DNA from 4 places in the Leisingera sp. ANG-S5 genome. Region 2 is predicted to be linked to each of the others. Evidence: riboswitches for the same ligand, from Rfam matches in the RefSeq annotation. Region 2 holds a riboswitch; each other region holds the start of a gene.
The links. A riboswitch is a leader RNA that binds a small molecule or an ion and turns the genes downstream of it on or off. The one in region 2 is predicted to bind cobalamin.
Positions count from the first base shown of each region.

Region 1: it holds a riboswitch for cobalamin, as region 2 does, so the genes downstream of both, RA25_RS04270 (hypothetical protein) here and RA25_RS12130 (TonB-dependent receptor plug domain-containing protein) in region 2, are expected to answer to the same signal.
Region 3: it holds a riboswitch for cobalamin, as region 2 does, so the genes downstream of both, RA25_RS15700 (aromatic ring-hydroxylating oxygenase subunit alpha) here and RA25_RS12130 (TonB-dependent receptor plug domain-containing protein) in region 2, are expected to answer to the same signal.
Region 4: it holds a riboswitch for cobalamin, as region 2 does, so the genes downstream of both, RA25_RS19005 (ABC transporter substrate-binding protein) here and RA25_RS12130 (TonB-dependent receptor plug domain-containing protein) in region 2, are expected to answer to the same signal.

Region 1 is NZ_JWLH01000002.1:140,942-146,716, reverse strand. It holds gene nudC (NAD(+) diphosphatase) at 1-557, shown strand, start outside; gene RA25_RS04285 (SRPBCC family protein) at 614-1,081, shown strand; gene RA25_RS04280 (alpha/beta hydrolase family protein) at 1,093-1,971, opposite strand; gene RA25_RS04275 (TetR/AcrR family transcriptional regulator) at 2,042-2,662, shown strand; cobalamin riboswitch at 2,681-2,903, shown strand; gene RA25_RS04270 (hypothetical protein) at 3,011-3,415, shown strand; gene RA25_RS04265 (protein-tyrosine phosphatase family protein) at 3,470-3,985, opposite strand; gene RA25_RS04260 (DNA polymerase III subunit gamma/tau) at 4,166-5,775, shown strand, end outside.
Region 2 is NZ_JWLH01000007.1:30,785-36,559, forward strand. It holds gene RA25_RS12130 (TonB-dependent receptor plug domain-containing protein) at 1-1,222, opposite strand, end outside; cobalamin riboswitch at 1,383-1,591, opposite strand; cobalamin riboswitch at 1,870-2,084, shown strand; gene RA25_RS12135 (DUF4198 domain-containing protein) at 2,228-3,013, shown strand; gene cbiM (cobalt transporter CbiM) at 3,024-3,641, shown strand; gene RA25_RS12145 (hypothetical protein) at 3,638-4,222, shown strand; gene cbiQ (cobalt ECF transporter T component CbiQ) at 4,219-5,007, shown strand; gene RA25_RS12155 (energy-coupling factor ABC transporter ATP-binding protein) at 4,994-5,644, shown strand.
Region 3 is NZ_JWLH01000010.1:232,667-238,441, forward strand. It holds gene RA25_RS15685 (DUF1523 family protein) at 1-29, shown strand, start outside; gene RA25_RS15690 (TetR/AcrR family transcriptional regulator) at 103-654, opposite strand; gene RA25_RS15695 (dihydrofolate reductase family protein) at 658-1,209, opposite strand; cobalamin riboswitch at 1,466-1,664, shown strand; gene RA25_RS15700 (aromatic ring-hydroxylating oxygenase subunit alpha) at 1,772-3,007, shown strand; gene RA25_RS15705 (hybrid-cluster NAD(P)-dependent oxidoreductase) at 3,012-4,097, shown strand; gene rpiB (ribose 5-phosphate isomerase B) at 4,238-4,687, shown strand; gene RA25_RS15715 (DUF5928 domain-containing protein) at 4,729-5,775, opposite strand, start outside.
Region 4 is NZ_JWLH01000016.1:88,536-94,310, forward strand. It holds gene RA25_RS19000 (FecCD family ABC transporter permease) at 1-943, opposite strand, end outside; gene RA25_RS19005 (ABC transporter substrate-binding protein) at 940-1,950, opposite strand; cobalamin riboswitch at 2,090-2,282, opposite strand; gene RA25_RS19010 (chemotaxis protein CheW) at 2,421-4,034, opposite strand; gene RA25_RS19015 (chemotaxis protein CheD) at 4,031-4,522, opposite strand; gene RA25_RS19020 (CheR family methyltransferase) at 4,513-5,367, opposite strand; gene RA25_RS19025 (methyl-accepting chemotaxis protein) at 5,395-5,775, opposite strand, start outside.

The sequences.
Region 1 (5,775 bases), on a different contig from region 2:
AACTGTCCGCCACCGCCAAGGCGCTCCTCGCCTGGCACCGCAGCCACCGGTTCTGCGCCTGCTGCGGCGCGTCCAGTGACATGGCGCAGGCTGGATGGCAGCGCGTCTGCCCGTCCTGCAAGGCCCCGCATTTCCCGCGCACCGACCCGGTGGTGATCATGCTGATCACCCATGGCGACAGCGTCCTGATGGGCCGCTCCCCCGGTTGGCCTGAAGGCATGTACTCGCTGCTGGCAGGCTTCGTCGAGCCGGGCGAGACGCTGGAGGCCGCGGTGCGCCGCGAAGTGCTGGAGGAAACCGGCGTGCGGGTCGGCCCGGTCAGCTACCTGTCCAGCCAGCCCTGGGCCTTTCCGATGTCGCTGATGTTCGGCTGCGCAGGCGAGGCGCTGAGCCGTGAGATCACCATAGACCCGGAAGAGATCGAGGACGCCATGTGGATCAGCCGCCAGGAGATGATGACCGTCTTTGCAGGCGAACACCCGGTTCTGAAACCCGCACGCGAAGGCGCAATTGCGCAGTTTTTGATCAAGAACTGGCTTGCAGACACGCTGGACTAAGGCGCATATTTGCCGGAAACGGCACCGACCCCAAGCCGCAGACGAGGCAGGCGAACATGGAATTTCACAGCAAGGAAGACATCGAAGCCCCGATTGCAGAGGTGTTTGCGGCGATCTCCGACTTCGGCACGCTGGAGCGGTCTGCCCTGCGGCGCGGCATCGAGCTGCAGCGCACCGGTGACCCTGCCCATCCGGAAAACGGCCTGGCCTGGGACCTGTCCTTCAGCTTCCGCGGCAAACCGCGCGCGATCAAGCTGACGATGGCCTCTTACACGCCGCCGTCGGGCATGGCGCTGGATGGCAGCGGCAGCGGGGTTGACGGGCGGATGGAAGTCGAGCTGCTGGCGCTGTCGCCGCAACGGACCCGGATGTCGGTCCGGCTCAAGCTGTCGCCCACCACCCTGACAGGGCGCTTGCTGGTGCAATCGCTGAAACTGGCGCGCAGCAACCTCAATCGCCGCTTCAAACTGCGGTTGGCGGATTATGCCCGCTTGACTGAAGAGCGTCTGAGCCGGACAGCCTGAGGAAGCCCCGGTCAGGCCTGCGGCAGCAGCCGCGGCCACAGCGCGGCATTGGCGCGGGCAAAGGCGCCCAGATGGCCGATTTTCTGGACGCCGGCCTGCTGCGGATCCAGCACAATCCGGCGCTGCGGCACATCTCCATAGGCATCGCCCAGCCGCCAGACCGCTAGCGGCGGCACCACGTCGTCATCCGCCATCGCAAACAGATCCACCGGGATGCCGGTTTCCGCCCAGCGGGGCTGCGGCAGCGTGGTGCCGGTCTCCGGCAGGTAGCTGCCCGGCGTGGTGCACCAGCGCCGCCACTGCCAGTAGACACCAGCCGGCAAGTCGGCCCCGAACCCCACCGCGCGCCCGGGCAGATAGCCCAAGGCACGGACCAGCGCCGGCACATGGCCGAACCAGAAGGCCAGCGCCAGCGCGCGGTAGGGCCAGGGATGATCGTGGTGATGCACCAAGCCGCCCGCAACCACGATCATGCGGGCGACGTCCGTCAGGCCTTCCTGCAGGGGCATCAGCATCGCCCCCAGAGAATGGCCAATCACATACATCGGCACGCCCGCATAGTGCCGCTGCATTTCTGTCCGGGCGGCTGGCTGATCCGCCAGCGCCCAATCACCCATGGTGGCCTGTGACCGGCGCGGGTGCATGCGCGCCGAGGCCCCGAAGTCCCGGTAATCGTAGGTTAGGCAAGCCATCTGCCGCTCTGCCGCCAGCCAGCGCGCGAAATGCCGGTAGTAGCCCTGCGGCACCCCGGTTGCGCCATTCAGCACCACCGCTGCCCTGGCAGGTCCCGCAGGGTGATAGAGCCGCCCGGCCAGCACCGCGTCACCAGCGGCAAAGCGCACGCCCTCCACCCGGACATCCGCGGCGTGTTCTGAATGGCTGTCGAGCATGGCACCCTCCTAGACCGATTGGTCTATTCCACCTCTGGACCAATCGGTCTAATGCTGTCAACCTGCCGTCATGACTGACGTGACGACACCCTCTGCCGCCCCGGACGGCCCCGTCCCAACCCGCGAGCGGCTGCTGCGGGCGGCCGCCGGCCTGTTCCGCAACAAGGGCTACAGCGGCACCGGCCTGGCCGAATTGCTGGCAGCGGCGGAGGCGCCGAAGGGCTCGCTCTACCACCATTTCCCGAACGGCAAATCCGATCTGGCCCTGGCAGCGGCGGACTGGGCGTCGGAGCAGATGCTGGTGCTGATCGACGCGTCTTTCACTCCTGCCCCGACGTTTCAGGAAGGCGCCAAGACGGTCTGTTACAAACTGGCGAAACTCTTTGACAAACAGGGCAAATGGAGCGGCTGCCCGGTCTCCGCCACCCTGTTCGAGGGGCCGGAGAACGAGGCCTTCCACCAGCACGCCGCCAAACTGTTTGAGGGCTGGATCACTGAAACCGCGGCCCACGCCCAGCGCCTCGGCCTGGCCGAGGCAGAGGCCCGCGCGGCTGCTGAGAATTTCTATATCCTGCTGCAGGGCGGCTGGCAGCTGGCCCGGGTGCGGCGCGATTCGGATGTGATCCGGGGGCTGCACCTTCAGATGCACAGGCCCCTCCCCGCCCATGTGCAGCCGCAGAAAAACGATTGACGACTCGAGGCGGAAGCCGCTACCGCTTGTGTCGATGGTTCCCGCGCCACAGAATCTTGTGTCCGGGATGAAAAGGGAACACGGTGCGGCCCTGCCCAGCGCAAGGCCAATTCCGCGACTGCCCCCGCAACTGTAAGCGGCGAGCGACCCCGATAGAGCCACTGGCCCCCAAAGAGGCCGGGAAGGATCGGGAAAGCTGCGACCCGCAAGTCAGGAGACCTGCCATCGAATGTGAAACTCGAACCCGGGCGGGGTGTCCGGACAGGGTCTGATGGCACCGCGGGGCTCCCGCTTTCTCATCCGGTCTCCTGTCCCCGAACCCCCGCACTACGCGCGGAGGGCGCAAACATGATGTGGACGGACAAGACGCATTTCTATGCGGCAACGGATTGCAAATACCTGGGGCGACCCTGCCCGGCGGCAGAGCGGATGATCGCCAAACTGGCCGAGGCGATGACCAAGGCCAAGCCGCTGACCCAGGAAGATTTCGAAATCACCGGCACCAGCGCGCTGGACGGATGCCCGCGCAACTGCCCGGCGCAGTTCGTGGCCAGCCACGACCGGATCCGGCTGTTCTGCGGTGTCGGAGAAGAGGCCCCGCGCGAGGGGCTGGACCGGTTTGCCGATGCGATCCTCGGCCGCGACGGCACCGGTTTTGCCGCCTCAAAACTGGACGCCCGCCCCTGCGCACTGATGGAGGCGCTGCCGAAAACGGCAGAGGCGCATCAGGCAGAGCAGATGCTGGCGCTTTAGGCCAGCAGTCAGGGCACAGAAACAAGGTTCGGCAGGCCGCACTGAGCTGCCGCCTTATTGCGGCCGGAACCCCGCGGAACGACCGGCGTAGGCCCATTCCATCTGAGCCTGCGTCTCCACCGCGCAGGGGCGCACGGCCCGCAGCCGGGCCAGCGCCTGCGCGGGATCTTCGCCGCTTTCAATCATCAGCCGCAGCACCGCCATGCCGGAGCGGCCACAGCCGCCTTTGCAATGCACCAGCACCCGGCCGCCGCCCTCCAGCGCCATTCGCGCCGAAGCGCTGGCCTTGGGCCATTTCATTGCCACCTGCCGGGATGGCACGTCGAAATCCGGCACAGGCAGATGCACCCAGCGGCAGGCCATGCTTTGAATGTCGCAGCCCAGCCGGTGACTGCCCGCTGCCGCGTGTTCCTCAGCCGTGGTCATGGAGATCACGAGCCCGGGTTTCCAGGCATTGATCCGGCCCATGTCGCCAGGGTAGTCGCCGCCCTTGCCAGGCAAGGGGCACAGCGCCAGCATCCCGCCCGCGACGGGCACCTCGTATATGGAAATGTTCACAGGCACAGGCATCTCTTGCGCCGCAGTCCCAGAGACTTCGTCAGATCGCATGCCGCCTCCTCGCGTTGCGTTCCAATTCCCACTCCCGCCCAGGGTCTTGCAAGGGGATTCTAACCGCCAAACCCGCCAAATCCAAAACCTTTTCTTGGCTGCCCGGCAGCAGCCCATCAGCGGTGGACGAACCGGCTGCGCTTGAATACCCTGCGCGGAACGCGGGACACCCGCACATCGAATCCGGCACGAGACATCATGAACGATACCCCCAGCGGCACCACCCCTTCCCAATACCAGGTTCTGGCCCGCAAATACCGGCCAGAGACCTTTGCCGATCTGGTGGGCCAGGACGCCATGGTGCGGACGCTGAAAAACGCCTTTGCCGCCGACCGGATTGCCCAGGCCTTCATCATGACCGGCATCCGCGGCACCGGTAAGACCACCACCGCCCGGATCATCGCCAAGGGTATGAACTGCGTCGGCGAGGACGGCCAGGGCGGCCCCACCACCGATCCTTGCGGCAAATGCGAGCATTGCACAGCGATCATGGAAGGCCGCCATGTGGACGTGATGGAGATGGACGCGGCCTCGCGCACTGGCGTCAATGACATCCGCGAGATCATCGACTCGGTGCAGTACCGCGCCGCTTCGGCCCGCTACAAGATCTACATCATCGACGAAGTTCACATGCTGTCGACCTCCGCCTTTAACGCGCTGTTGAAGACGCTGGAGGAGCCGCCCGCGCATGTGAAGTTCATCTTCGCCACTACGGAAATCCGCAAGGTGCCGGTGACGGTGCTGTCGCGTTGCCAGCGGTTCGACCTGCGCCGGATCGAGCCGGAGGTGATGATTGCCCTGTTGCGCAAGATCGCAACTGCCGAAGGCGCCGAAATAGCCGAGGACGCGCTGGCGCTGATCACCCGCGCTGCTGAGGGCTCTGCGCGGGATGCGACTTCGCTGCTGGATCAGGCGATTTCCCACGGCGCCGGCGAGACCACTGCCGATCAGGTGCGCGCCATGCTGGGTCTTGCAGACCGCGGCCGGGTGCTGGACCTGATGGACATGATCCTGCGCGGCGATGCGGCGGCGGCGCTGACAGAACTTTCGGGTCAGTATGCCGAGGGCGCCGACCCGCTGGCGGTGCTGCGCGATCTGGCGGAGATCACCCACTGGGTCTCAGTGGTGAAGATCACGCCTGATGCTGCCGAGGACCCCACCGTCAGCCCCGATGAGCGCGCCCGCGGCAAGGCAATGGCGGATGCGCTGGCGATGCGGGTGCTGACCCGCATGTGGCAGATGCTGCTGAAGGCGCTGGAAGAAGTGGCCGCCGCCCCCAACGCAATGATGGCGGCCGAAATGGCGGTGATCCGCCTGACCCATGTGGCTGACCTGCCCTCGCCTGAGGAGCTGATCCGCAAGCTGCAGGACACGCCCCCGCCGCCGCCCCCCGGGCCGGGCGGCCCCGGTGGCGGCATGCAGATGCAGGGAATGGGCGCCCAGGCGCTTGGCGGCACTGCGCCGCAAAGCGGCCCGGCGGGCGGCGCGCCCGGCGGCTCACCTGTGGCCCATGGCGGCGGCGGCACGGTGACAGCACTGGCGCCGCAGGTCAGCTCTGCCCTCGCCCGCTACCCGTCGTTCGAGCATGTGGTCGAACTGATCCGCACCAACCGCGATGTTAAACTGCTGGTCGAGGTCGAGACCGGCGTGCGCCTGGTTTCCTACCAGCCCGGGCGGATCGAATTCACCCCCTCGGCTCAGGCGCCGCGCGATCTGGCCGCCCGGCTTGGCTCGGCGCTGCAGAACTGGAC
Region 2 (5,775 bases):
CAGCCGAGCTGTGCAGGCGCACACCGCTGTCTGCAAAAGTGTAAGAAGCACTGGCGGTCCAGCTGGTGGCGTCTTCGAATACGCTGTTGTTGTCGTGGCGCACCCCGAGCTGCAGGTCCAGGCCGTTGGCAAAGCTGCCGCGGTATTCCAGGGCAATCGAATTGGTTTCGCGCGCAAAGGCCGGGTTGGAACTGCTGGAGTCCTTTTCCCATTCCAGCATCGCGTTAAGAAGGTGGTCTGCTTGATCCGCTAACTGCCCGTCCAGGCCGAAGCTCAGCAGGTACTTTGCTGCTTCCGTTTTGGTCTCGGTCGGGGTGCCGCCATTGAAGGACCGGTCAAAGTCAGTGCGTTCGATTGACAGGCGGTGTTTCAGGCGGCCGCCCAATGTGTCCAGTTCAGCATAGACTTGCGCCAGTTGCTCATCCCGGTCACTGAATTGCGTCGGATCATCCACGACATAGCTAGCCGCATCCGTTGCGGTGAAGGAGGTGCGGTCGCTGTCATAGCGTTCATCCGACGTGCGGAAGTTGAAGCCAAGTTTCAGCCGGTCGGTGACCAGGTAGTCGCCTTTCAATTGCAGTGTATTGCGGCGGATGCCGTCTTCTTCACCGCCATCGCCCGAGGTGTCATAGCCGTCGTCATTGTCATGGGCGAAGCTGAAGGCGATACCGCCGCGCTCGGTCCGCGACGAAACTCGGGCCGAGGCCCGGTAGCCGTCGGACCCCGCTTCCGCGCTGCCGCCGTATTCCGTGCCGATGCCACCGGACTTGGTGATGATGTTGATCACACCGGCGGAGGCGTTGGAGCCGTAGAACACCGACTGCGGGCCGCGCAGGACTTCGATCCGCTCGATATTGGCAGTGTCCAGGCCGGACAGAATGTACTCGCTGTCACCGCCCGAGGCTTCGACGCCGTCGATCAGGATCAGCGTGTGATTGGCTTCGGCACCGCGGATGCGGACCTGGGTAAAACTGTCGCCGGAGCCGTTCACCATCAGGCCGGGGACCGAACGCAGCGCGTCCCGGACGGTGGTGATACCGCGATCTTCGATTTCTTCGCTGGTCAGGACTGAGACTGAGCGGCCGTATTTTTGGGCCTCGACCGGCGTGAAGCCGCCGGAGACGATGATCTCCCCCAGATCGGTGACTTCTTCATCCTGAGCGGTTGCGATTACAGGGGCGGCGGCCAGGGCGGCGGCCAGGGACAGGCTTGCCTTGCGCATATTCCATTCCTCCCGGCCCACGCAGCAAGCACAGGCCAAGCGGCTGCCCATACCTGGCAGCATGTTCATAATTTTGGTCTTTGGAAGGCAATGCCCCCGCAGACGGTGAAAACTGCCACCACTACGGAAGGTCCGTTATCTTCGGCGCGCCCCGCACCGCGATAGGGTGATCATCCTGGCAGGTCTCCTGACTTGCGGGTCGAGGCTTTGCTGCGCCTTCCCGCCCCTTGGGGCAGTGGCATACCGCAGCATTGCTCTCCGCTCACAGTTGCGGGGGCAGTCACGGATTCGGCGCCTGTTGGCTACACCTCACCGTGTTCCCTTTTAACCGGGTGGTCTCCCAGCCGGACCAGAATGGTCGGGACTTAGGCAAACTGAACTTATTCTGTCAAGCGGGAGAATTCGCAACCTGAGTAGAAATGGCCTTGGGCTGGCATCCATATCGCCGAATTTGCCTTTCCAATTTTTCAAGTGACGATGATTGATTACGCATACAAAAAACTTCGAAAGGCAGCGGTGTTTCCCCGTTCCTCTGATAGGAACATGCCTGCCTATTGATCCCTGCAGCACTGCAGGAGAAAAACCATCGGCACCGGACGGCCAAGTGAACAGAACATGATTCTCTTGACTCAGAAATTCCGGTTTGCCATTCAGCCAAGGTGACCGGTTCCGCGAGTGTTTCAATGCGCAGCGGAAGAAATAGGGAACACGGTGCGGCGTACCCAAAAGGGACCAAATCCGTGACTGCCCCCGCAACTGTGAGCGGTGAGTGACGCTGAATACGCCACTGGGAACATCCCCGGGAAGGCCAGCCGAGCCAGGACCCGCGAGTCAGGAGACCTGCCGGACACGGGGACTGAGGCTCCGCTTGCGGGGTTACTGCCCTTTTCCACCGGACGCCGGGGTGCGCGTCTGGCGCGTGTGCCGTTCAGGCGTTTCCGTGCCGCTACTCCCCGTTGTTCATTCCTGATTGCAGGTGCGCCTGTATCGTCGAATGAGGACGAAATGAAACTGAACTACCTGGCCGCTGCTCTGGCCGTTTCCCTGCCGGTTACCGCTTCGGCGCATTTCCAGCTGAACTACACTGAACAAGCGCTGATCGAAAAGCCCGGCGACGTGCCGATGGGCCTGGTGTTCTGGCACCCGATGGCCAACGGCCATGCGATGGACATGGGCAAGCCGGAAGAGTTTTTCATGATCCACAAAGGTGAAAAGACCGACCTGTCGGACCGCCTGGAACCCGCCACCTTCAAAGGGGCTGAAAACGAAGCTTCGGCTTACAAGGCCTCGGTCCCGGTCAAGCGGTCCGGCGACTATGTCGTGGTGACGGTCCCTTCGCCTTACTACGAGGAAAGTGAAGACATCTATATCCAGCAGATCTCCAAGGTCGTGCTGAACCGCAACACGCTGCCCACAGACTGGGACCAGCCGGCTGGCCTGGCGACCGAGATCCTGCCGCTGAACAAGCCCTATAACGTCATCGTAGGCTCCACCTTTTCCGGTCAGGTTTTGGCGGACGGCAAGCCGGTTCCGGGTGCCGAGATCGAAGTCGAGTTCATGGCGTCGGAGCCGGATCTGGAAAAATTCTCAACCACTGATCCCACCGTGGGTGAGATGCCGGGCGGCGCAATTGTTGCCATCGCCGACCAGAACGGCGTTTTTTCCTTTGGCATTCCGAAAGCAGGCTACTGGGGCTTTGCGGCACTCGGGTCCGGTCCGGCGACCGAGCACGACGGCAAGGAACTCAGCCAGGATGCTGTTCTGTGGATCCACGCAGAAGAGCTGAAGTGAAAGTAGACCGATGCATATCGTAGACGGCGCACTGTCGAACCCGGTTGTGATCGGCGGCGCGGTTGCCGCCGTCGGCGGTATTGCCATGGGTCTGCGCAACCTGCCGCTGGAGCGAATTCCTGCGGCAGGTGTTCTTTCGGCCAGTTTCTTTGTGGCCTCCTTGATCCATGTCCCGATCGGGCCCAGTTCGGTTCACCTGATCCTGAACGGGCTTGCCGGGCTGGTGCTGGGCTGGGCCGCATTCCCGGCTTTGTTTGTCGGGCTGCTGTTGCAGGCGGTCTTCTTTGGCTTCGGCGGGCTGACCGTGCTGGGCGTGAATGCGGTGAATATTGCCCTGCCTGCTGTTCTGGTCGGCCTGATGTTCCGGCCGCTGGTGGCGCGCGGCTCGCCGCTGCAAGGGGCGATCTGGGGCGGCATTGGCGGCGGTGCAGCAATTGCCCTCACGACCCTCGCAGTTGCAGTATCGCTGATGCTGTCCGGTGACGAGTTCATCCTTGCCGCCAAGCTTGTGTTCTTTTCCCATATCCCGGTGATGCTGATCGAGGCGCTGTTGTCCGGCGCCGCCATTTTCCTGGCCCGGCGGGTGAAACCCGAACTGTTTGCTGACACGAAAGGAAGCCTGGCATGATCCGCTCCTGCGTTCTGATCCTCACCCTGCTGGCACCGCTGCCGGCATTGGCGCACAATGTGATCTCTGCGGTGTTTCCATCGGGGTCGGACATTGAGGGCGAGGTCGGCTTTTCCAATGGTGATATGGCTCCGGACTTGCTGATCGAGGTTTTTGACGAAGCTGGCGGCAAACTGGGTGAAACCAGGACCGACGCTGACGGCTTCTTCCTGTTCACCCCGGCAGAACCGGTGACGCATATCTTCCGCGGTGATCTGGGCGCGGGCCATGTTGCTGAAATGATGATGGATGCGGCGGACGTCGCGCAGATCCTGGGCCAAAGCCCCAGCAAAGCAACGTCTGCAGCGGCCAGCTCCGCAGCAATCACTCCGGCCTACACGGCTGCCGGCTTGTCCGATCAGACCCGCGCTGAGCTTGCCACCATGATGCGCAACGAGTTGCGCCCGCTGCGCCTGGAGCTTACCGCGTTTAAGAACAAGTCGGATTTCCAATCCGTGCTTGGCGGCATCGGCTACATCTTTGGTCTTTTTGGTCTGGGCTTCTACATCGCCGCACGGCGCAGGATCGGTGGCAAAGCATGACTTATGTCCTGACTGGCGATGAAAAACCGCTCAGCGGCATCGGTGCCTTCCGCGCCAAGGTCACCGCGCTTGACCCGCGGATGCGCATCGTAATGACCGCGGTCTATGCCGTTGTGGTGGTCTCCCTTAGCAACCTTTGGGTGCTGTCAGCTGCGCTTGGCCTGTCGATGTGGCTACTGGCTTTCTCCGGGCTGCCGCCCCGGAAGACGCTGAAGCGGATGGCGATGATGGACAGTTTCATCATCTTCATGCTGGTGCTGCTGCCGTTCACTGTTCCGGGCACCCCAGTCCTTTCTGTTTGGGGGCTGGAGGCGAGCTGGGAAGGCCTGCGGCGCGCGGCCGAGATTGCCCTGACCGCAAATGCCGTCATCCTGGCGGTCATGACGCTGGCCGGGTCCATGGAGCCCGTGACGATGGGACATGCTCTCTTTGCCCTCAAGACGCCGGAGCGGCTGGTGCATCTGATGATGTTCACTATCCGCTACATCGATGTCCTGCGCGAGGAATACCAGCGCCTGAGCACCTCGATGAAGCTGCGCGGCTTCCGCCCCGGCACCAACTGGCACACCTACCGCAGCTACGGCTATCTGGTGGGGATGATGCTGGTGCGCGCCATTGAACGGTCGGAACGCATTCTGGCGGCGATGAAATGCCGGGGCTTCTCCGGCCGTATCATCCTCCTGGAAGACTTCCGCCTGCGCAGGGCGGACCTGTTGTTTGCCGCGGCACTTACCGCCGCCCTTGCCGCCCTGATCTGGGCAGAGGCCTTTTATGCCGCTTCTTGATCTGAATGATATTCATTTTGCCTACCCTGGGCTTGATCCGGTGCTGGAAGGCGCCTCGATGAAGCTCAATGCGGGAGAACGGCTGTCGATTGTCGGACCAAATGGAGCAGGGAAATCCACGCTCCTAAAAATCATCATGGGATTGATTGCACCCGATAGCGGTTCTGTCACAGCATTCGGAAAACCTTGCAACAGCGAACCGGATTTTCACGAAGTGCGCCGCCGTGTGGGGTTCGTTTTCCAGGACGCCGATGACCAGCTGTTCTGCCCGACTGTGGCCGAAGATGTCGCCTTCGGCCCGCTGAACCTAGGCAAGTCCAAGCAGGAAGCCCTGGCGGTGGTTGATGCAATACTGTCACGCCTGCGGCTGATGCACCTGCGTGACCGGGTCACCCACAAGCTGTCGGGCGGTGAGAAACGGCTGGTGACGCTGGCCACGGTTCTGGCAATGGAACCGGAAGTGCTCATACTCGATGAGCCGACCAACGCGCTGGATCCAGAAAATTATGCACGGCTGGCTGAGATTCTGAAAGAGCTTGACCAGGCGGTTCTGCTGGTCAGCCATGATCCTGAGTTCCGTGAACAGATTGCTCCAACAGGGTATCACCTGATGGAGCGGACACTTACAAGGGTATAGCGGTTTTTTGGCTGAACAGGGCTTTAGCACACACGCTTCCTGCTAAAAAACCGCCGCTCCTGGTTAGCCATGCTGCGAATGCGGCCAATATCCGCAAAGTCCGGTCCCTGATCCGTCTCTGATCAACCTAT
Region 3 (5,775 bases), on a different contig from region 2:
GCTGGCTGGATACCTGGAAATCGAAGTGACGGGAGGGGCCGCCGGATGGGCGGCTCTGAAAGACACAAACGGATGCGCGGGCCTGAAGCGGCCCGCGTTTGTTTATTCGATCCGGTCCAGCACCCAGTCCAGTGACGGGGTGAAATCGTCAGCCGCAAGCGCCCCGCGTGGTGCCGCAGTGGCAGCGAAGGCGAAGCCGTGTGTGTAATCCACCAGCAGGCAGAGAAGGGTGCGGGCCTCTGAGCCGGATACGCCTGCGGCGGTGATTTCCGCCTCGATCAGCCGGGTCAGCCCGGTCAGGGCAGGACCGATCAGGGACGGGTTTTCCAGGATGCATTTCGCAAGTTCCGGGTGCCGGGTCACCTGGGTGCAATAGCGGGTCATCAGGTCACGCAGCCGCAATTTGGGCGTTGCCGCTTCTGACGGTGCATCCGCGCCTTCAAATGCAATGGCGACGAGGGATGCAATCATCTCGTCCCTGGTGCCGGCGTGATGGGCAACGGCCATAGGGGTGACGCCAAGCGCCGCAGCCAGTGCCTTGAACGTGAGGGCCTTGCTGCCACCTTCGTCAAGCAGCTCCAAGGCTTTCTGCAGCACATCATCCTTGCTGAGGGTGCGGCTGCCCTTGGGCGGGCGACCCATGCGCGGGGGCATTGGTCAGGCCACCTGGAACGTGGTCTGGACCATGCCGGTGGGCAGGATGCGGGAGCTTGCCACCTTGAGGTCGATGTCCCGGTCCAGGCTGCCGAACAGGGGGATGCCGCTGCCGATCAGGATCGGAACCGTTGTGATGGTCAGATCGGCGATCAGCCCCTGGCGCAGGAAGGACTGCACCATCCGGCCGCCGTCGACATAGGCGCGGGTCCAGCCTTGCTCTTGCAGCTCCTGCATAAGGTCTGCGGGTGCGGCGGTGCTGAGGCGCACCTTGTCCTTCAGCTCTTCGGGAATGTCCTGTTCACTCAGGCTGTTGCTGAGGACCACAACCGGTTTGGTGTAGGGCCATTGGCCGAACCCCAGCACGGTGCGGAATGAGCCCGTCCCCATGACCAGCCCGTCTACGCTGTCCATGAAGGCGGCAAAACCGCCATCGTCATCTTCGGCATCGGGCTGTTTGAGCAGCCAGTCCAGCGAATGGTCCTGCCGGGCCACGAAGCCGTCGAGGCTGGTGGCGATGAAGACGTGGCCGGTGGTCATCGGATTCTCCTGCATATCATTTAACTATACGTCATATAGTTAAATGCAATTCGTGTTCCAAGGGGCCAGCGTAAGATTCGCTGCGTGCGAATCGATCTGCAGCGGCTGGCAGCGCCTAACCGCATGAAAGATAAGCGCTTGCCGCAAACGGGCTGGCGGATGCCGGTTTGAGATTCTGGACATCCCTGTCCCTGCAGGCATGGCAAACATGCATGTCTTTTTCCGGTTTTGGCGGGTCGGATTTGTCTCCGCCGGCGGCGCGGGATTCGGGCATTTTCCGCTTCAGCAAGGTGCCGCCCCTAGGGGTGGAGAATTGGGAAGCTGGTGAAATTCCGGCACTGCCCCCGCAACGGTGACCCCGGGCAAGGCATGGCAATAACCACTGAAGCAGCGGCTTCGGGAAGGTGCCAGGCCCCGCCGCCGAATGGCCCCGGGACAGTCCGGAAACCAGCCTTGCCCCGAAAACGTCAACCGCGGGCGGCGGCGGGGCGGTTGCAGGCGCGTGGCCTGCAATCTCTCTATCCATGCCCGCAGCCAAGCCAACCTGCCGCGGGGATGCGGCAAAGGAGAGAAGCAGATGCTTCACGACAGCGAAATTCTGGCCAAACTGGTCGCCCGTCAGAAAAACTATTCCCTGGAGCAGGCGTTCTATACCGATCCGGGCGTGCTGGATCTGGACATGCGCCAGATTTTCTACCGCGAATGGCTGTTTGCCATTCCGGCCTGCGAAATCCCGAAGGGTGGCAACTTCGTGACCCATCAAGTCGGCACCTATAACGTCATCATCGTGCGCGGCACCGATGGCGAGGTGCGGGCCTTCCACAACGCCTGCCGCCACCGCGGTTCGGTTGTGTGCAAGGCCAAGAAGGGCAATTCGCCCAAGCTGGTCTGCCCCTACCACCAGTGGACCTACGAGCTGGACGGCTCGCTGTTGTGGGCGCGCGACATGGGGCCGGATTTCGATGCCTCCAAACACGGGCTGAAGCCGGTGCATTGCCGCGACCTGGCCGGCCTGATCTACATCTGCCTGGCGGATGAGGCGCCGGATTTCGATGCCTTCGCCGCGGTTGCGCGTCCCTATCTGGAGCCGCATGACCTGGGCAACGCCAAGGTCGCCTTTGAAAGCTCAATCATCGAGAACGGCAACTGGAAGCTGGTCTGGGAGAACAACCGCGAGTGCTACCACTGCGGCGGCAACCACCCGTCGCTGTGCCGGACCTTCCCGGAAGATCCGTCGGTGACCGGCGTCGAGGGCGGTGAGACCCCGCCGCATCTGCAAAAGCATTTCGACCGGATCGAAGCGGCGGGCGTGCCGGCACAGTTCCAGATCGATGCGCGCGGCCAGTACCGGGTGGCGCGGATGCCACTGAACGAGGGCGCCGAGAGCTATACCATGGACGGCAAGGCGGCAGTGGCCAAGAAACTCGGCCGGGTGCCCTTTGCCGATGCCGGCACGCTCTTGAAGTTCCATTACCCGACCACCTGGAACCACTTCCTGCCAGATCATTCCATCGTGTTCCGGGTGACCCCGATCAGCCCGACCGAGACAGAAGTCACCACCAAGTGGCTGGTGCACAAGGACGCGGTGGAAGGTCAGGACTATGACCTGAAGCGGCTGACCGAGGTCTGGGTCGCCACCAACGACGAGGACCGCATCGTGGTAGAGGACAACCAGCGCGGCATCAACTCGCCCGCTTATGAGCCCGGTCCCTATTCGGAAGTGCAGGAGAGCGGCGTCATCCAGTTCTCCAACTGGTACGCCGACCATCTGACCCGCGCGCTGACCGGCCGCCACCTGATCGCGGCGGAGTAAGCGTATGGGACTGCAGGCCAACTTCGAGACGCTGGACGAAACCCTGGCGTGGAAGGACGACGAGATGCTGGAATGCGTCTCTGTCGTGCCGGAAGCGCCGAACACCGCCACCTTCAGCTTCCGCGCGCCTTCGGGCGCGTGGTTCAAATACCAGCCGGGCCAGTTCCTGACCCTGGAGCTGCCGGTGCCGGGGGAGACAGTCTGGCGGACCTATACGATCAGCTCCTCGCCGTCGCGGCCCTTGTCGATCTCAGTGACGGTGAAGGCGCAAGGAGACAGCATCGGCACCCGCTGGATGCTGGACAGCCTGAAACCGGGCATGTTCCTCAAGGCCTCCGGCCCGGCGGGCGTGTTCACCCTGCCCAAGCGCCCGAACGGCAAGTTCCTGTTCATCTCCGCAGGCTCCGGGATCACACCCAGCCTGTCGATGACCCAGTACCTGTTCGACCGCGGCCAATCGCCGGACGTCTGTTTCATCAACTGCGCCAAGCGCCCCAGCGAGATCATCGCCCGGCGCCAGCTTGAGGGCATGGCGGCGCGGGTGCCGGGCATCAAGCTGCACTTCGTTGTGGAGGAGGACGACCCCTATCAGGTCTGGACCGGCTACCGCGGGCAGCTCAATCAGATCATGCTGGGCCTGATCGCCGGTGACTACCTGGAGCGCGAGGTCTATTGCTGCGGGCCGGAGCCGTTCATGCAGGCGGTGCGCGACATGCTGAACGGTCTGGGCTTCGACATGGAGAACTACAACCAGGAAAGCTTTGGCGCGCCGGTGGAGACAGAGGCAGATGCGCCGGAGCTGGACGATGTTGTTCCGGCAGAAACCGCCGCCGCCGAGATCACTTTTGCAGCGTCGGGCGTCACCGCAACCTGCACCGAGACCGACACCGTGCTGGCAGTGGCCAAGGCGTCGGGCCTCAACATCCCGTCGGGATGCACCTTCGGCATTTGCGGCACCTGCAAGGTCAAGAAGACCGCAGGCGACGTGCATATGGTCCACAACGGCGGCATCTCGGAAGAGGACGTGGAGGCAGGGTATATCCTGGCCTGCTGCTCCAACCCGATTGGCCGGGTCGAAGTGGAAATCTGATCTGTCGGAGGGCCTCCCGCGGGCCCTCCGCTCCCTTCTGGTCCGGGCCTGCGGCGATAAAGGGATTGACGCCGCGCCCGTCCCTTGGTCAACACGGGGCCAAGCCTCATACCCCCGTTGCGACACAGGACCATCAGACCATGACTGCCAGCAAACGCATTGCCCTTTCCAGCGACCACGCCGCCATCGAGCTGCGCAAGGCCGTTGCCGCCCATATCGAAGCGCAGGGCTGGGAGGTCGAGGACATCGGCCCGCAAACCCCTGAGAGCACCCATTATCCCAAGCACGGCGCCGCCGCGGCACAGCTGGTGGCCTCTGGCGACTGCACTCTGGGCATTGTCCTGTGCGGCACCGGCCAGGGCATCATGATGGCGGCGAACAAGGTGAAGGGCATCCGCTGCGGTGTCTGCTCCGACACGTTTTCAGCCAAGATGATCCGTGCCCATAACAATGCCAACATGCTGTCGATCGGCGCCCGCGTGGTTGGTGAAGGGCTGGCGCTGGAAATCGTCGATGCCTTTCTGGGCACGGAATTCGAAGGCGGCCGCCACGGCACCCGCGTCGACATGATCAACGCGCTGGAAGACTGAGACCTGGCCCTCTCGCCCGGCAGCGCAGGGCCGCGTCCCGCTCAGTCTGCAAAAAGATAACTGGTCCCGGCAATTTGCCGGGACTGATCGCCGGACAGGTTCAGAAAGCCGCTGAGCTGGTCCGCGTTTTCCTCCACGCTGCTGCTCTCCCGTATTTCGTAGAGCTGGCCGAAGCCCGCATCGCGGATGCGGTCGTTTTCATGCAGGATGTCGTTGCGGATCGTTGGCAGCAGCCGTTCGAGCGTCAGCTGCGGCGTGCGTTCGCCTGCCAGTCCGACCCGGCGGGCATGGCCGATCAGGTAGTCGTCGCTGAAATCGCATTCGATGTGCAGAAAGCGGGTCGATGACCGGTCTGAATGGAAATCGTTCATCAGGTCGATGGCGCCGGGGTCCAGGCAGATGATCAGCTGATCGGATTCATAGTATTCGAACAGCATCCGCATCAACGCCCGGCGGTGACGGGTGCGTTTCATCAGCGCCGCCTGAATGCCGCCGAGGTCGGGCAGCGGGGTGTCTTCCTCGTTGAACAGGTATTCGATTGCCGGGATGTTGGTGACCTGCCGGATCTGTTCCAGCAGCCGCTTGGCGACATGCCATTTCTTGCAGACCACGATCAGCAGCTCGCGTTCACGGCCCAGGGTGCTTTCGGTTTCCCAGAACCTGGGCGCAAAGCGGCGACCGTCGCGCCCGCGCTGGGCCAGGAACTTGTAGAGGCTTCTGCCCTCGTTGGAGATCTGGAAGTCCACCCCCTGCGCCGCATAGAGCCGCCCGAGCCGCGACTTCAGCTCCTTGGCCTCGGGGCTGATTTTGCGGGCAAACAGAAAGTCCTGGCTGAGCAGCAGGTCATAGTGATCATTGTAGAAGTTCACCGGCATCCCGTAGTCGGTGAACATCAGGAAGGTGAGGGTGCGGGTTTCGATCTCCGCTTCCGGGATCAAGTGGCGCACCAGGGTTTGAAAGAAGGTCTCGTCCGGAATCCATGTGGTGCGGAAAAAGCGCATCACGTCGCGGCGCTTGCGGATGAAACCCAGGATCCATTCGACCGTGCGGCGGCGCAGGCACCACCACTGGCTGCCGATCTGCACCTG
Region 4 (5,775 bases), on a different contig from region 2:
GGGAGACGATATCGGCGGCGATCAGGAACACGGCGCCAGTCAGCGCCGCTGCTGGCATCAGCCTGCGGTGGCCGGGGCCTACCAGGAACCGTGCCGCATGCGGGATCACAAGGCCGACAAAGCCGATCGAGCCGACGATCGACACCATCACCGCGGTCATCAGCGCGGTGGCAAAAATCAGCACCACCTGCACCCGGCGGACCGTGATGCCAAGCGAGGCCGCGGAGTCGCTGCCAAAGGTGAAGGCGTCCAGGGCGCGGGCATGAAAGCGGCAGATCATCCAGCCCGCCAGCGCCAGCGGCACCGCCAGCCACACATCCGGCCAGCGCACACCGCTGAGGTTGCCCATCAGCCAGAACATGATGCCGCGGGCCTGATCCGCATTGGCGGATTTGGCGATAATGAAAGCGGTCAGCGCATTGAATAGCTGCGAGCCGGCAATGCCCGCTAACACGATCTGCGCCGCTGCGGCGCGGTTGCCCCCTGCCCCGGCGGCCCGCGCCAGAATGGCGACAAAGCCAAACGCCAGCAGTGCGCCGTTAAAGGCACCAAAGGACAGTGACAGGGCGCCGCCGCCAAGACCTGCAATGGTGACCGCCACCGCCCCGGTCGAGGCACCGGCCGATATGCCCAGAATGTAAGGGTCCGCCAGCGCGTTGCGCAGCAAGGCCTGCAGCACTACACCCGCAACCGCCAGCGCCGCCCCGCAGGCCGCAGCCACCAGCGCCCGCGGCAGCCGGTAGCTCCAGATGATGCCCTGATCCACCGGGTCCACCGGTAGGCCCGCCCCGGCCAGCTTGTTGGCCAAAACGGACAAGACAAGGTCAGGCGCAAGCGAGGTTTCCCCGATCATTGCGCCTGCCAGAACCGCCGCGGCCAGCACCGGCAGGGCAAGGCAAGCGCCCCGGATGCCCTGCCAGGCCAGTACGGCGGCTGCACTCATGCGCCGTTGCCAATCGCGCTGAGTTCTTCCGCCAGGTCTTCCAGCGCCGGGATGGCACGGATAGTGGCATCCATCGCCTGGGCGTCCATCACCACGATGCGGTTGTTTTTAACCGCATCCATCTGGCTGGCGACCGGGTCATTGCGCAAGAACTCAAGCTTCTTCTCGTAGTCATCAGCGGCAAAGCGGCGGCGGTCCATACGGGCAATCACGATCACCGTCGGGTTGGCTTTCGCGATGGTCTCCCAACCGACGGTCGGCCATTCCTCGTCGGTCTCAATGACGTTTTTCAGGCCCAGCTGCTGCATCATGTAGCCCGGTGCGCCCTTCTGGCCGGCCACGAACGGGTCGCTTTCCATCTCGGGCGAGGAGAACCAGAACACAGCGGAGGCGTCGTCCAGCGCAACCTCTTGCGCCTTGGCCACAGCCGCGGCCTCACGAGCCTTGTAGTCGGCGACCAGCTCAGCGCCTTTTTCTGCCTCGCCGAAGATCGCCGCCAATTCCTCAATGCCCTGATAGAGGCTGTCGGTGGTGAACATCTCGGTCCGGGTGCCGTCGCCGCCGGTGGTGTTGTCCTTGCCGACGCAGTCCGCGGGCATCACATAGGTCGGGATACCAAGATCATGAAACTGCTCGCGCTTGGCGACGATGCCTTCGGGGCCGATATGCCACTCATACTGGGCAGCCACCAGGCCCGGGCGCTTGGCCACAACGCTTTCAAAGCTTGGGTCATTGTCGGCCAGGCGCTCAACCTTGTCGTTCAGTGCGGCGTACTCGGGCAGAACATCGTTGAACCAGACCGAGGTGCCCAGCACCTTGCCACCCAGACCCAGCGCATAAAGTACCTCTGTTGCGGCTTGGCCAACGGTCACGGAGGACGCAACCGGTGCCTCGAAAGTGACGGTTTCACCGCAGTTTTGAATAGTCAGCGGAAAGTTTTCGCTGGCTGCTGCGGCCTGAGCTGCCGCAACGAATGAAAGGCCCATGAGGCCGGAACGCAGAAACATGATCTTCGATCTCCATGTGTCAATGACCGGAGAACGGGTGAAGGGCATTGACCAGCAAGGCGGAGGGTTTCCCCTTCTTGCGGCGCCAGGAACGGGCGACGCATCTAGCCGGCAACCTCCCCGGACAACCCCGTCCGGTGTGTTTCGGTTTTCACCGGCAGGTCTCCTGACTGGCGGGTCACTGTCTGTCCCGTCTTCCCGGACCCTTCAGGCCCAGTGACACGATGGGACAGCACTCGCCGCCTACAGTTGCGGGGGCAGTTCCGTTTGGCGCCAGGCGGCACCGCGGATTCCCTCTTAGCCCTTACGGGACCGGTAAAGCGCGGGTAGCGCATCACTTCTCTTGCGGCAAGAAAAACTTCGTCGGTCAGCAGAATTCTTCGGGTCTAGTCATGCAACTCCACGCTCCGTGCAGGCATCGACCCAGGACCCGCGGCAGTTAATTGCAGAATCCGAAGGCGCAGAGCGCTCTAGGCCGCCTTGAAGCACCGGTCCACCAATGCGTTCGTATCCAGGATCAAAATCGACTCGAACCTGCCGTCTGGCGTTTTGTGCTGCAGGCACCCGGATACATCCTCAGCAATGCTCTTGGAGGTATTCTGCTGGTCCAAGGGCTTCAGTTCAGCCACGCGGTTCTCCGTCGTGATGATTATTTCATCGACAGTGTCCACGAGGATTCCAAACTTTTGCGCGTCATGCTTGAAAATCAGCACTTTCTGATCGCGGCCGGACCCGGGCGGCAGCCCATACAGCACCCGTGGATTGAAAAGGGTGATAAGCTCTCCCCGCAAATTCAGGATGCCTTCGACGAAGCTCAGTGAAAACGGCGGTTCGAGCAGGTCCAAAGGACGGTTGATCACTTCGCTGACTTCAGAGGTGTCGAGCGCGAACCGTTTCTCGAAAGTGAACTTGATAAATGTGCGCCTTGCCGCGCGGGCTTCCAGTTCAGCGGCCTCTTCTTCCGATTTCTCGGGTGGAAAAATCTCCTGGCAGGCTTTGGCCGCAGCCACAAAACTTGGCTCCTGCAAGAGCTTTGCCGGATCAAGCATCATGACAATTTGGTTGTTCTTATCCAGCAGACACCCGTTCACAAGATCACCGCGCGGCAGGGCCAGTTTGGCAAAGGGCAAAACTTCATCCTCGAAATAGGGCAGGATGCTGTCGATGGAAAAGACCATGAGCCCGACCGGCCCTTCTGCGGTGTCGATGATCAGCATTCTGCGCTCCTTGGGGATCGTGGCCCCAAGCACAAATTTTGCACTATCTCCCATGAAGCCGCGGAAATCTATGACGGGCAGAATAACGCCGCGCAGATTTGCAGTGCCGATCACATTGCCACCCGCCAGCAGCGACTGTTCCAGCTTGGGAACGGTTCTGACCTCCTTTACAAACCTCAGGTCAATGGCGCAGGTCGTGTGGCCGGTTTGAAACGAAACGCAGGCGAGCTTTTTGCCTCTGCTGAGTTTGACCGTTTCCTGTCCGGGGCCGTTGTCAGCCCGCGGCAGTTTTTCCAGGTTCAGCAGTTCGTGCGGGTCTAGGACCTGAACCAGCCTTTCGCCGTCATTGAATTTCAAAACCCCGTCGATAACAACATCCTTGATGCCGTCGCAATTGGGGCGAAAATCGACCCGCGCCACGCCTTTTCCGTTCAGGACTTCACCCGTTCTGTCGAAAAGAAGGCCAATGCAGTGTTCGCCATGTTCGACAATTGCAACCTTGCGCGATAGCGCGCGCTCAATAGCCGGAAACTCAAGCAGGCTGCGCAAATCAATCACCGGAACAATCATGCCCCTGAGGTTGAAAAGCCCCAGCATGTAGGACGGCGCAAGCGGCACAGGTGAAATCTCATCCGGTTCATTCACGATCTCCTGGAGCGCCGAGACGGAGATTGCAAACTCGCTGTCGTCGATCAGGAATGAACCGTATTTGTCCGGCTTCCCCCGCTTTGCCCGCACATTGTGCGGCTGGGCCGGTTCTTTCTGAGGAACACTGCTGTCCCCAACTCCAACCGCTGGGCAGCCTGCCAGATCGCTAGCCGAAGATTGCGCGCCAAGGATCAGCGGGTTTGAAGTCTCCGGTTTCATGATTGTCCCCCCAGGCGCGGAATCGCTTTGACTGTGAATTCGCCGCTGCTGCAATTGATGGTCACCTGCCGCCCCTGCATGCCGCCGACATCCTCGTGAATGTTGCGGACGCCGGCGTCCCGCAGCGACCGGTAGGCGGAGCGGGCGTTGATGCTGCCGACAAGACGCGCAGGATCCGTATCTGCCGGCATCGTCATGTTGGCACCGCCAACGACAATCGCCTGGAGTTTGCGCAGCTCCTTGCCCGACACCTCCATCAGGGACTGCAGCGAATTGACAGCCTGGTCCACATGCCTGCCGCATATTGCATCAGAGCTGTCCGGGGACTTGGCAAGCAGGCAATGTGCCAGCCCATAAATCCCCTTGGCCGGGTACAGCAGCCCCAAGCCGATGCAGGAGCCGAGGATCGCATTCAGCGACTGCCCGGCCCGGCCGGTTTTCACCTGGCCGATCTGCACGTGGATTTTCTGGATGTCATTCATGCACATGGGCTGCCTACCCTGGCGGCGGGCCGGTAGATGATCGGCGCCACTTGTTCAAAGCCGGTACTTAGATTGTTCAGCGTCTCGCTTTCTCCAATGAACAGGACGCCATCCGGCTTGATCAAGTCCCGCACATTCTGAAGGATCTTTTCCTGGTCTTCGCCAGTGAAATAGATCAGCACGTTGCGCAGGAACACCACGTCAAACGGACTGGTGCCGCCAAGCCTTTCCAGCAGGTTATGCAGCTTGAACTTCAGGCGGGCCCGGATCTGCGGCACAGCTTTGTAGCCTTCTGCATCGCTGCCCTTCATGTGGCTGGCAAACAGTGCAGGCTGGTCCCGGCGGAAGCGGGCAATCGCGCGGCCATTGTAAACACCGGTTTGCGCCACTTCCAAGACCCGGGAGGACACATCAGTGCCCAGCACGGAATAGTCGAAGCCCGGTTTCTGCAGCCGCTGCTGCTCCAGAATTGTGCCGATGGTATGAGCCTCCTCCCCCGTCGATGCCGCAGCCGACCAGGCCCGCATCCTGAGGTTCTCCCCCCGTGCCTGAAACTCCGGCAGGAAGACGTCCTGAAAATAATCCCAGACCCGCGGCGTGCGGTAAAAGTAAGTCTCGTTGGTGGTCACCCGGTTTGTCAGTTCCTGCATCTCCGCAGGGTCGGCGGCGAGCCGGGAGATATAAGATGCGAAGCTCGGTTCTTCGACTTCGCGCAGCCGCCGCCGCAGGCGGCTGACCAGCATTGTCTTGCGGGTCTCGCCGATGGTTATTCCGGTACTCCTGTGAACGATGGTGCGGAGTTTTGCAAAGTCTCCATCGCTCATGGTGATGTCGGTGTCAGGTTTTCTCATGCCCTGTCCTTTCGCCGGTGCACTCAATCAGCAGCCGAGCCGGCCGACTTCTGTTTTCAGCTCCTGTGCTCCGGCGTTCAGCTCCTCTGTTGCAGCTGCGATGGAATCCGAGGCGATGACGGCCTCTTCGGACGCGTCCACAATGCTTTGGATAGCTTCGGAGACGTCCCGCGCTGCAGTCTGCTGCTCATTGGCGGCCACGGATATCTGGGCGATGGAATCGGTGGTGTCAGAGATTCCGGTCAGGATCTTGGTGAAGGCGGCACCGGCCTCCCGAGAGACCTCGCTGCCCTGGGTCACCCGTTTCACCGTTTCATTGATCAGCTTGCTGATTTCCTTGGCGGATTGCGACGACCGCTCTGCCAGCTTGCGCACCTCGTCAGCTACCACCGAGAACCCCAGGCCGTG